Regions from separate parts of the Kribbella sp. NPDC026596 genome, predicted to be linked through region 1. Evidence: riboswitches for the same ligand, from Rfam matches in the RefSeq annotation. Region 1 holds a riboswitch; each other region holds the start of a gene.
What was found. A riboswitch is a leader RNA that binds a small molecule or an ion and turns the genes downstream of it on or off. The one in region 1 is predicted to bind cobalamin.
Positions count from the first base shown of each region.

Region 2: linked by a shared signal. The riboswitch ahead of cobN (cobaltochelatase subunit CobN) and the one ahead of AB0E63_RS06000 (SCO2322 family protein) in region 1 are both predicted to bind cobalamin.
Region 3: linked by a shared signal. The riboswitch ahead of metE (5-methyltetrahydropteroyltriglutamate--homocysteine S-methyltransferase) and the one ahead of AB0E63_RS06000 (SCO2322 family protein) in region 1 are both predicted to bind cobalamin.

Region 1 is NZ_JBEZYF010000005.1:162,589-165,857, forward strand. It holds gene AB0E63_RS05985 (DUF3043 domain-containing protein) at 1-284, shown strand, start outside; gene AB0E63_RS05990 (aldo/keto reductase family protein) at 345-1,355, shown strand; gene AB0E63_RS05995 (hypothetical protein) at 1,352-1,561, shown strand; cobalamin riboswitch at 1,549-1,681, shown strand; gene AB0E63_RS06000 (SCO2322 family protein) at 1,773-2,480, shown strand; gene AB0E63_RS06005 (CbiQ family ECF transporter T component) at 2,481-3,269, shown strand, end outside.
Region 2 is NZ_JBEZYF010000082.1:6,122-9,390, forward strand. It holds gene AB0E63_RS40295 (DUF3500 domain-containing protein) at 1-269, shown strand, start outside; gene AB0E63_RS40300 (vanadium-dependent haloperoxidase) at 298-1,449, opposite strand; cobalamin riboswitch at 1,717-1,856, shown strand; gene cobN (cobaltochelatase subunit CobN) at 1,888-3,269, shown strand, end outside.
Region 3 is NZ_JBEZYF010000067.1:29,517-32,785, reverse strand. It holds gene ppdK (pyruvate, phosphate dikinase) at 1-33, opposite strand, end outside; gene AB0E63_RS37165 (ABC transporter substrate-binding protein) at 421-1,287, shown strand; cobalamin riboswitch at 1,331-1,553, shown strand; gene metE (5-methyltetrahydropteroyltriglutamate--homocysteine S-methyltransferase) at 1,688-3,269, shown strand, end outside.

The DNA of each region.
Region 1 (3,269 bases):
AGTTCGCGCTGCCGATCCTGCTGGTGGTGTCCCTGATCGGCGTGGTCTTCTCCCGGCAGTTCCTCTGGCTGGCCGGCGTGGTCAACCTGCTCTTCCTGGCGATGATCCTGCTGATCGCGCTGGACTGGTTCCTGCTCTCGGCCGGGCTGCGCCGGGCGGTGACGGTGAAGTTCCCGAAGGAGTCCACCAAGGGCCTCGGGTTCTACGCGGTCCGCCGGACCATGCAGATGCGCCGCTGGCGACTGCCCAAGCCCATGGTCAAGCGCGGCGAGAAGCCGTCCTGATCCTCGGTACGACGGGCGCCGGGACGGTGCCCACCGCCCGGGGACAGTAGGGTCAGGGGTATGGACTTCCGCTATCTCGGCAACAGTGGTTTGAAGGTCAGCGAGATCTCGTACGGGAACTGGCTCACGCACGGGTCCCAGGTGGAGAACGAACAGGCCAAGGCCTGTGTGCGGGCGGCCCTGGAGGCCGGCATCACCACGTTCGACATCGCCGACACCTACGCCAACACCAAGGCCGAGTCGGTCCTCGGCGAGGCGCTGGAGGGTGAGCGGCGCGAGTCGCTGGAGATCTTCACCAAGGTCTACTGGCCGACCGGTCCGTTCGGACCGAACGACACCGGCCTGTCCCGCAAGCACATCCACGAGTCGATCAACGCCTCCCTGAAGCGGCTGAAGACCGACTACGTCGACCTCTACCAGGCGCACCGGTTCGACACCGAGACGCCGCTGGAGGAGACGATGGAGGCCTTCGCCGACGTCGTCCGGTCCGGCAAGGCGCTGTACATCGGCGTGTCCGAGTGGACCGCCGAGCAGCTGCAGGAGGGCCACCGGCTGGCCCGGGAGCTGCGCATCCCGTTCGTCTCGAACCAGCCGCAGTACAGCATGCTCTGGCGGGTGATCGAGGCCGAGGTGGTGCCGGCCTCGGAGGAGCTCGGCATCGGCCAGGTGGTGTTCTCACCGATCGCGCAGGGCGTGCTCACCGGCAAGTACCTGCCCGGTCAGCAGCCACCGGAAGGTTCGCGGGCCACCGACGCGAACGGCGCCAACATGATCAAGCGGTTCCTCAACGACGACGTGCTGAGCCGCGTGCAGGAGCTGAAGCCGCTCGCGGACGAGGCCGGCCTGGCGCTGTCTCAGCTCGCCATCGCCTGGGTGCTGCAGAACCCGAACGTCTCGTCGGCCATCATCGGCGCGTCCCGCCCCGAGCAGGTCGTGGAGAACGTGAAGGCCTCCGGTGTGAAGCTCGAGGAAGCCCTGCTCAAGCGGATCGACGAGGTCCTCGGCGGGATCGTCGAGCGCGACCCGGCCAAGACCGCGCAGAACTCGCCGCAGACCCGGCCCGGCTCATGAGCTGGAGCTGGCGGTTCGAGACCGCGAGCGGCGCCCTGGTCGACCCGGGTGAGGTCGGCGGGGCGGAGTTCTCCGCTCAGGGTGACGCGGAGAGCTGGCTCGGTGAGAGCTGGCGGGACCTGGCCGAGCGTGGCGTCGGCCAGGTGTACCTGCTGGAGGACGGCCGGGAAGTCTACGGCCCGATGAGTCTGTCCTCCGCAGAGTAGGCTTCGGTCGAACCACTCCTGCGTGCACAGGGAAGCCGGTCCGAGTCCGGCGCTGACCCGCAACCGTAGGCCACCTCAGGTGGCGAGCCGGAACACTGTGCCGCAGGGAGACAGGCTCAACTACCCGCCGTGGTCCGCGGGTGGAGCCCCTACCCTGCCGGAGCAGGCGGGACCTCCTCCACCGGGCCATGAGCCCGATAGAGGACACGAGATGACTGCACACCGGACCGTACGACTGGTCCTCGCCACGCTGGCGGGTCTCCTGCTGGCTGGGACCGTCGCCACCACCGCCCAGGCCGAGGACGGCTATCGCTTCTGGGGCTACTACCAGTGGAGCTCAGGCCAGTGGGCCTTCTCCCAGAAGGGCGCTGACGCCGTCGTCCCAGCCGACGGGGCGGTGGAGGGCTGGCGGTACGCCGTCGGCGGTGCGAAGCCCCGCGTGCCGCGCGCAGCCGGCGACTTCGAAGCCATCTGTGGCAAGACACCGGCGGAGACCGGCAAGAAGCGCGTGGCTCTGGTCGTCGACCCCGGTACGCCGGAGGACGCGGTCAGCGGTGAGACTCCGGGACAGGCCACCGGCACCTGCGTGGTCACGGACACCCAGGCGAACGGCGCCAAGATCCTCGCGGCGGTCGCGCCGGTGCGGATCGAGAAGGGCCTGACCTGCGGCATCGCGGGCTATCCGGCCAAGGGCTGCGGGGATCAGGTGAAAAGCATCCAGGTCCCGGCCACCGACGCCCCCGTGACGCTGCAGATCGGTGCCGCGGTCGGCTCGACCGCGGTGACCTCTCCGGCCTCCTCCTCCTCTGACGACGGCGGTGATGGTGCGCCGTGGAGCGGGATCATCATCGCCGCTGTGGTCGTGCTCGCCCTGGCCGGCGGTGGTCTGGCCCTCAACCGCCGGCGCACCGCCAAGTAAGTGCGTACTGTCCATCAACTGACGCTGCCCCGGGCACTCCACCCGGGGGCCTGGTGGCTGTGGGCGCTCGGCATGGCCGTGGCGGCCAGCCGTACGCGGAACCCGGTGCTGCTCGTGCTGATCCTCGCAGTCACCGGATTCGTGGTGGCCGCCCGCCGCTCCGACGCTGCCTGGGCCAGCAGCTACACCGCGTTCCTCAAACTGGGTCTGGTGGTCATCGGCGTCCGCGTGGTGCTGCAGGCACTGCTCTCCACCCGTTCGCAGGGGAACACGGTGCTGTTCATCCTGCCGCAGATCCCCTTGCCTGACTGGGCAAACGGGGTCAAGCTCGGCGGCGAGGTCACCCTCGAGGCACTGCTGACCGCGCTGTACGACGGCTTTCAGCTGGCGGTCATGCTCTGCTGCATCGGTGCGGCCAACTCACTGGCCAGTCCGCGGCGGCTGCTCAAGTCGTTGCCCGGGGCCCTCTACGAGATGGGCGTGGCTTGCGTGGTCGCGCTGACGTTCGCACCACAGTTGGTGACGGACGCCCGCCGGATCCGCGCCGCCCGTCGCCTCCGCGGCCGCACTCGCGGCTCCTTCCGTACGACAGCCATGCCGGTGCTGGAGGGTGCCTTGGACAGGTCGGTGGAGCTCGCCGCCGCGATGGACTCTCGCGGCTACGGGCGTACGGCGCAGGTCCCCCGGGCGCAGCGCCGTACGACTGCGGTCTCCGTCCTGCTGGGGTTGCTGGGCATTCTGCTCGGGGTCTATGCGTTGCTGACCGACGCCATGTCGTTCCCGATCGCC
Region 2 (3,269 bases), on a different contig from region 1:
AGTACGTCGGCCGCGCCGCCGGACCGATCGGGTTGCAGACCTGGCAGGACATCACCGACCAGGGCATCGAGCGCCTGACCTTCGCCTGGGCCGGCGAGACCGAACCCGGCGTCGGCCACCGCCACTACTACTCGATCGCCGGCCCCACCTTCCTCGCCGAGTACGACAACACTCAGGACGACGCCAACCACATCCACTCAGTCTGGCGTGACGTTCGCAACGACTGGGGGATCGACCTCCTCGCCGCCCACTACGCCGCGCACCGCTGACGCGGCGCACGGCGCTTCGGGCTGACGCTCAGCTGTGGAGCGGCCGGAACTCGTGGTTGATCGTCCACGTGGCGGTGCGGTGACCGAGGCGGCTGGCGTCGGTCATGGCCTTCCGGAAGTGGAAGCCGAGCCAGATCCTGGCGTTCATGGTCTCGGCATCGAGGGCCGCGGCGCTGTCGTAGTGCCGAGTCGTCATGGTCACCGACGAGGAGATGTCCAGATCGAGGGACCGGGCGCTGAACAAATAGCTGAACACTCCGGTTGCGGCCCCGGTTCCGGAGGCGTGCCCGCTGACGTAGTCCGGATAGGGCGGCGTTTGCAGTAGCGACATCCAGGTGGGGTCGGCTTTCGTCGCCGGGTTCCGGTCGGTGTCGGCCAGCCGGATCGCGGTGATCGGGCGCCAGTAGGCGTAGTCGTACTTGCTTCGCCAGCAGGCAATCAGCGCATCGGCGATGCTCGTGCTGAGCAGGGCGAACGCCCGGGCGCTGGTGACGATGTCCATCCCCCGCGCGGTGACCTGGTCGCGAAGTGCCGTCTCGTACTGCAGCACCGCGTTGGCGTTCCAGAACAGCGCTGTCTCGGTCTGGAACGCGGTCCGGGTGGATCCGACCAGCGCGCCCTTGGCCTTCACCTCCGCGAAGTCCCGGGCATAGGCCTTCGACGTGATCGGGTCCGGCCCGGGCAGCCGGAACTGCGTCGGCGATCGGAGTGCCAGCGGTACGACGAAGCCGAGCCACGGGGCGAGCATCGGCGCGAAGGCGTCAGGTGTCGGGCGCCAGACTCCCGGAGCAGGCGTCACCGTCAGTTGGATGTTCGCGCCCCTGCCGTCGTTCTGTCGCGCTCGGATCAGGTTCGCGGCTGCGTGCCGGCCAACCTCGGTTCCGCGAACCTTGGCGCGGCCGTCGGCGATGCTGCCGAGCGACGCGGCATAGTCGGTGGCGAGGTTCGCCGCCGAGGCCGGGAAGTAGTACCGCAACACGTCGTACGCCGCCGTCGCGGCCGCCGCCTCCGACGACGCCTTGCCGCGGACCTTCGGTTGCTTCAGGTACGGCTGGTAGCGGCCCTCGATGGCCACCACCGCGTCGTACACGGCCAGCGAAACGAAGCCGAAGTACAGACTCCCCACCGGGACCGGGCTGGCGTTCTCGGTGTAGATCGTCCGCCGGCGATCGCGTTCCACTGGGTGATCACCGCCGGGTTCGAGTGGCTGCCGCCTGCCTGACTAGGCGCGGCGGTGAGGGCAGGAGCGGCGAGGCCGGCCGTCAGCACGACGACCAGGAATCTCCAGACCTTCAAGCGCATGATTGCCTCCTTCAGGTGAAGCCTGAGTGACGGCTTGCGCTGAAGAAGACGTTGCCGTGCGACGCCGAGAGGGCGTCCGCAGTACAAACCCTTAGCATTCCGGCCTACACCTGATGCCGCGTCGGGTCAACGGCGAGGCCTGTGCCCAGTGGGCCGGGACGTCGGTCGGCTAGAGTCGGCTCGTCATCGACGGCATCAGCAGGAACCCGGTGTGAGTCCGGGACGGTCCCGCCACTGTGAACCCTCATGGGGAAGTCAGGAACTGCCGCCGTCGTACCTCCGTCCGGGGCGTGGACACCCCGAGGAAGGACTGGGCGTGCCTGCCAACCTGCTGCTGCTCTCGACCGCCGACACCGACCTGCTTGCCGCTGCCGAGGCGGGTGCGGGCTGGGCGGTCGCCAACCCGGCCCGGCTGGAGCTCGACGACCTGACTCCTCTGCTCGACGCCGCCGAGGTTGTCGTGGTTCGCCTGCTCGGCGGGCGGCGCGCCTGGGAGGAAGGGCTCGACGCGGTCGTCGCGTCCGGCAAGCCGGTCGTGGTGGTCAGCGGTGAGGCCGCGCCCGACGCCGAGCTGATGTCGCTGTCGACCGTGCCCGCGGGGGCGGTGACCGAGGCACTGGCCTATCTCCGCGAGGGCGGCTCCGAGAACCTGCGCAACCTCGCCGGCTTCCTGCGCGACACGCTGCTCCTGACAGGCGACGAGTTCGAGCCGCCTCGCGCACTTCCGGCGTACGGCGTGCGTGGGGGGTACGTCGAGGACGACCGGCCGGTGGTCGGGATCGTGTACTACCGCGCGCACGAGATCTCCGGCAACACCGCCTTCGTCGACACCCTCGCCACCGCCGCCGCGGAGGCGGGCGCGCAGCCGCTGCCGGTGTACTGCGGCACCCTGCGCGGACTCGATCCGACGTCGTCCGAGAACGCCGAGCTGTTCGAGCTCCTGCGCAAGTGCGATGTCCTGGTCACGACGCTGCTCGCCGCCGGTGGATCCGTCGCGGCCAACGCGAGTGCCGGCGGTTCGGACGACGCCTGGGACGCCGGCGCGCTCGCGTCCCTCGACATCCCACTGATCCAGGGCCTCGCGCTGACGTCGACCCGCGAGCAGTGGCTGGCCAGTGACGCCGCGATCAGCCCGCTGGACGCGGCGACCCAGGTCGCGATCCCGGAGTTCGACGGGCGCCTGATCACGATCCCGTTCTCGTTCAAGTCGTACGACGCCGACGGACTGGCCCGGTACGCGCCGGACCCGGAGCGGTGTGCCCGGCTGGCCGGGATCGCAGTCGCGCACGCTCGCCTCCGCCACGTGCCGACTGCGGACAAGCGGCTCGCTCTGGTGCTGTCGTCGTACCCGACCAAGCACGCGCGGATCGGGAATGCGGTCGGTCTGGACACGCCGGCCTCGGCGGTCGTCCTGCTCGGGCAGCTGGAGCAGGCCGGGTACGACCTCGGCGGGCTCGACCTCAGCGAGCTGCAAGGGGCGGACGGTGCCGACGGGTTGATCCATCGGCTGATCGCGGCCGGTGGTCACGACGTCGAATGGCTGACCGACGAGCAGCTGGAGTCGGCGGTCGCCAAGATCCCGCTGTCGGTCTACGCGCAGTGGTTCGGGCGGGCGCCGGAATCGTTGCGCGAGGCAATGACCGAGGCCTGGGGCGCGGCGCCCGGTTCGCTGTACGTCGACACGTCCGGTGACGAACC
Region 3 (3,269 bases), on a different contig from region 1:
GCCTTCGGCGAAGTCGTAGACGAGTTTCGGCACTGTCACTCCCAAGGTTGCGGGCGGTGCTGGTGAGTCGCGGCGTGTGGTCCGCTGGCCCATCGACTCCGGTGGCGGGGGCGTCTTTTCAGGGTAAGCCAGAAAACCAGTCCAGTTGAACACTGGTCTCACGATGCCGACGTGACCCTGCCCACAGGTCGAAGGCCGGAAAACCCTTCCCTCATTGACAACGCAAGACAATCGTCGCGTTCACCAAGGAATCCTCGCGCCAACCCAAACAGGACTTTTCCGCAAGGGTCACCCGCCCTTCGGGGCGGGTCGTGAGGCCTGCCGGCCGGGGGTCGTGAGGGTTGCGAGGTGGTGGTCGTGGGGGCTTGCGGGATCGGGGCGCGGGGCTTGCGGGGGCGGGGTGGCGGGTAGGGTCCTTGGGTGCGGATCGTTTCGTTGCTGCCGTCTGCGACCGAGATCTGCTTTGCGCTGGGTGCCGGTGATGATGTGGTCGGCGTGACGTTCGAATGCGACTATCCGGCGGCGGCGCGGGCACGGCGGATCGTGTCGACGACCGCACTCCCCGAGGGACTGACGCCGGGTGAGATCGACGCGTTCGTCCGGCAGCGGGTCGCAGCCGGCGAGGATCTCTATCACCTCGACGCGGGTGCCTTGCGCGAACTCGACCCGGATGTCGTCATCACCCAGGACCTGTGCAAGGTCTGCGCGATCGACGTGACCGAAGTAGCCGACGCCCTCAGCTATCTGGGCTGCCAAGCCGAGGTGGTCACCACCGATCCACACAACCTCGAAGACGTCCTCACCTCGATCGGAACCATCGCCAAAGCAATCGACCGCGACCCCACCCCGCTCCTGGACAACCTCCGTCGCCGGCTCCGCGCCGCGGCAGTCCGAGCCAACCGCACGCGGCCGCGGGTGGCGTTGCTCGAGTGGACGGATCCGCCGTACGCGCCAGGACACTGGTTGCCGGAGATGGTGGCGCTGGCGGGTGGCACCAACGTCCTGGGCGCCGCGGGTCAGCGTTCGACCCCGATCACCTGGGAGGAGGTCGGTGGTGCGCGCCCCGACGTGATCGTGTCAGCTCCGTGTGGGTACGACCTCGACGGTGCCGTCCGACTGACAGCAGACCTCTCGAATCTCCTCCCACCGAGCATCCCGGTGTGGGCGGTCGACGCGAACGGGTACTTCGCCCGCCCGGGTCCCCGGCTCGTCGACGGGATCGAGCTGCTCGCCGCCCTCCTCCACGACAAGACCCCGGATCAGAAGATCGCTCGACGACTGCGGTAGTGGCGTTCGTCTCGACGTACGGCGGTTCGCGGCCGGCGCGCGTACGCTCGGGTACGCCGACGGTTCGCGTGGTCATGTGGTTGTGATCGCGCGAGGCAAGAGGGAACCCGGTGGGAATCCGGGACTGCCCCGCAGCGGTGAACGGGAACGACCGCCGTCACAAGCACTGAACGCCCAGCGTCCGGGAAGCGACGGCCAGTAGGTCCACCGGTCAGCGACCGGTCCGCCCGTGAGTCCGAAGACCTGCCGCCGGTGCGCTCACCAACCCGGTGCGCGCGGGAACGGTGGTCTCGTGGGAGGACCCTGCCCGGTCGGCCGCATCCAACCGACCCCACCGGCACGGTCTCCCCGCGATCCGCCGAACCATCGGCACGCTCGCGAGGAGAGAGACGTGAACACCATGAAGACTGTGCTGGGCTACCCACGGATCGGCCCGGCCCGCGAACTCAAGAAGGCCGTCGAGAAGTACTGGTCCGGCGACAGCAACGCGGCCGAGCTGGAGGCAGCCGCCCACCGGCTACGGGCCGACACCTGGCACGACCTGGCCGGCCGCGGCCTCGACGTACTCCCCGGCAACACCTTCTCGTACTACGACCAGATGCTCGACCACGTGCAACTGTTCGGCATCGTCCCCGACCGCTTCCGAGGCCTCTCCAAGCTCGACACGTACTTCGCGATGGCCCGCGGCCGGGACGAGGTCGCGCCGCTGGAGCTGACCAAGTGGTTCGACACCAACTACCACTACCTGGTCCCCGAGCTCACCGAGAACACCGTCTTCCAGCTCGACGCGACCAAGCCGCTCGAGGACCTGGCGGCCGCACGCGAGCTCGGCGTCGACACCCGCCCGGTCCTGATCGGACCAATGACCTTCCTATTGCTCTCGAAGTCCGTCACGCCTGGGTTCGAACCGCTCAGCCTGCTCGACCGCCTACTGGATGCGTACGCCGACCTGCTCAACCAACTCGAATCCGCCGGAGCGGAATGGGTGCAGCTGGACGAGCCGGCCCTGGTCCAGGACCGCACCCCCGCCGAGCTCGACGCTCTCCGTCGCGCCTACGACCGCCTCGCCACACTCACCGACCGCCCACGACTCCTGGTCGCGACGTACTTCGGTGACCCCGGCCCCGCGTTGCCAGTACTGACGTCGACCGCCATCGACGGTCTCGCGGTCGACCTCGTGTCCGCCCCCGGACTCGTCGACCAACTCGCCGTACTGCCGAGTCTGCGGCGCAAGACCGTCGTCGCCGGAGTGGTCGACGGCCGCAACGTCTGGCGCACGCCGTTGGGCGACGCACTCTCCACCTGCGCGAAGTTGCTCGACTCGGTCGGGCAGCTGGTCGTCTCCACCTCCTGCTCGCTACTGCACGTCCCGTACGACGTGGAGGCCGAGGACGAGCTGGATCCGCGCGTCCGCGAGCGGCTCGCGTTCGCACGGCAGAAGGTCGACGAGGTCGTCGTACTCGGCCGGGCCCTCAGCGAAGGGGTCCTGGTCGATCTCGGCAACCCGCCCGGCGGACCGGTCGAGGAGTCCGGCCTTGCCCGTGAACAGGCGGTCCGCGACCGGGCGGCCGCGATTCGTCCCGCGGATCGACAGCGGCCGTCGTACGACGAACGCCGTACCGCGCAGGAGTCGATCGGGCTGCCGGCGCTCGCAACCACCACGATCGGTTCCTTTCCACAGACCGCGGACATTCGCCGGACGCGCGCCGACCTGCGGGTCGGTCGGATCGACTCAGCGACGTACGACGAGCGGATGCGGGCCGAGATCGCACGGGTGATCGGGCCGCAGGAGGAGCTCGGGCTCGACGTACTCGTGCATGGTGAGCCCGAGCGCAACGACATGGTCCAGTACTTCGCCGAGCAGTTGGATGGCTTCGCGACCACGAAACAAGGCTGGGTGCAGTCGTACGGCAGCCGCTGCGTCCGTCCGCCGATCCTGTACGGCGAGGTGTCGCGACCGGCCCCGATGACCGTGTCGTGGG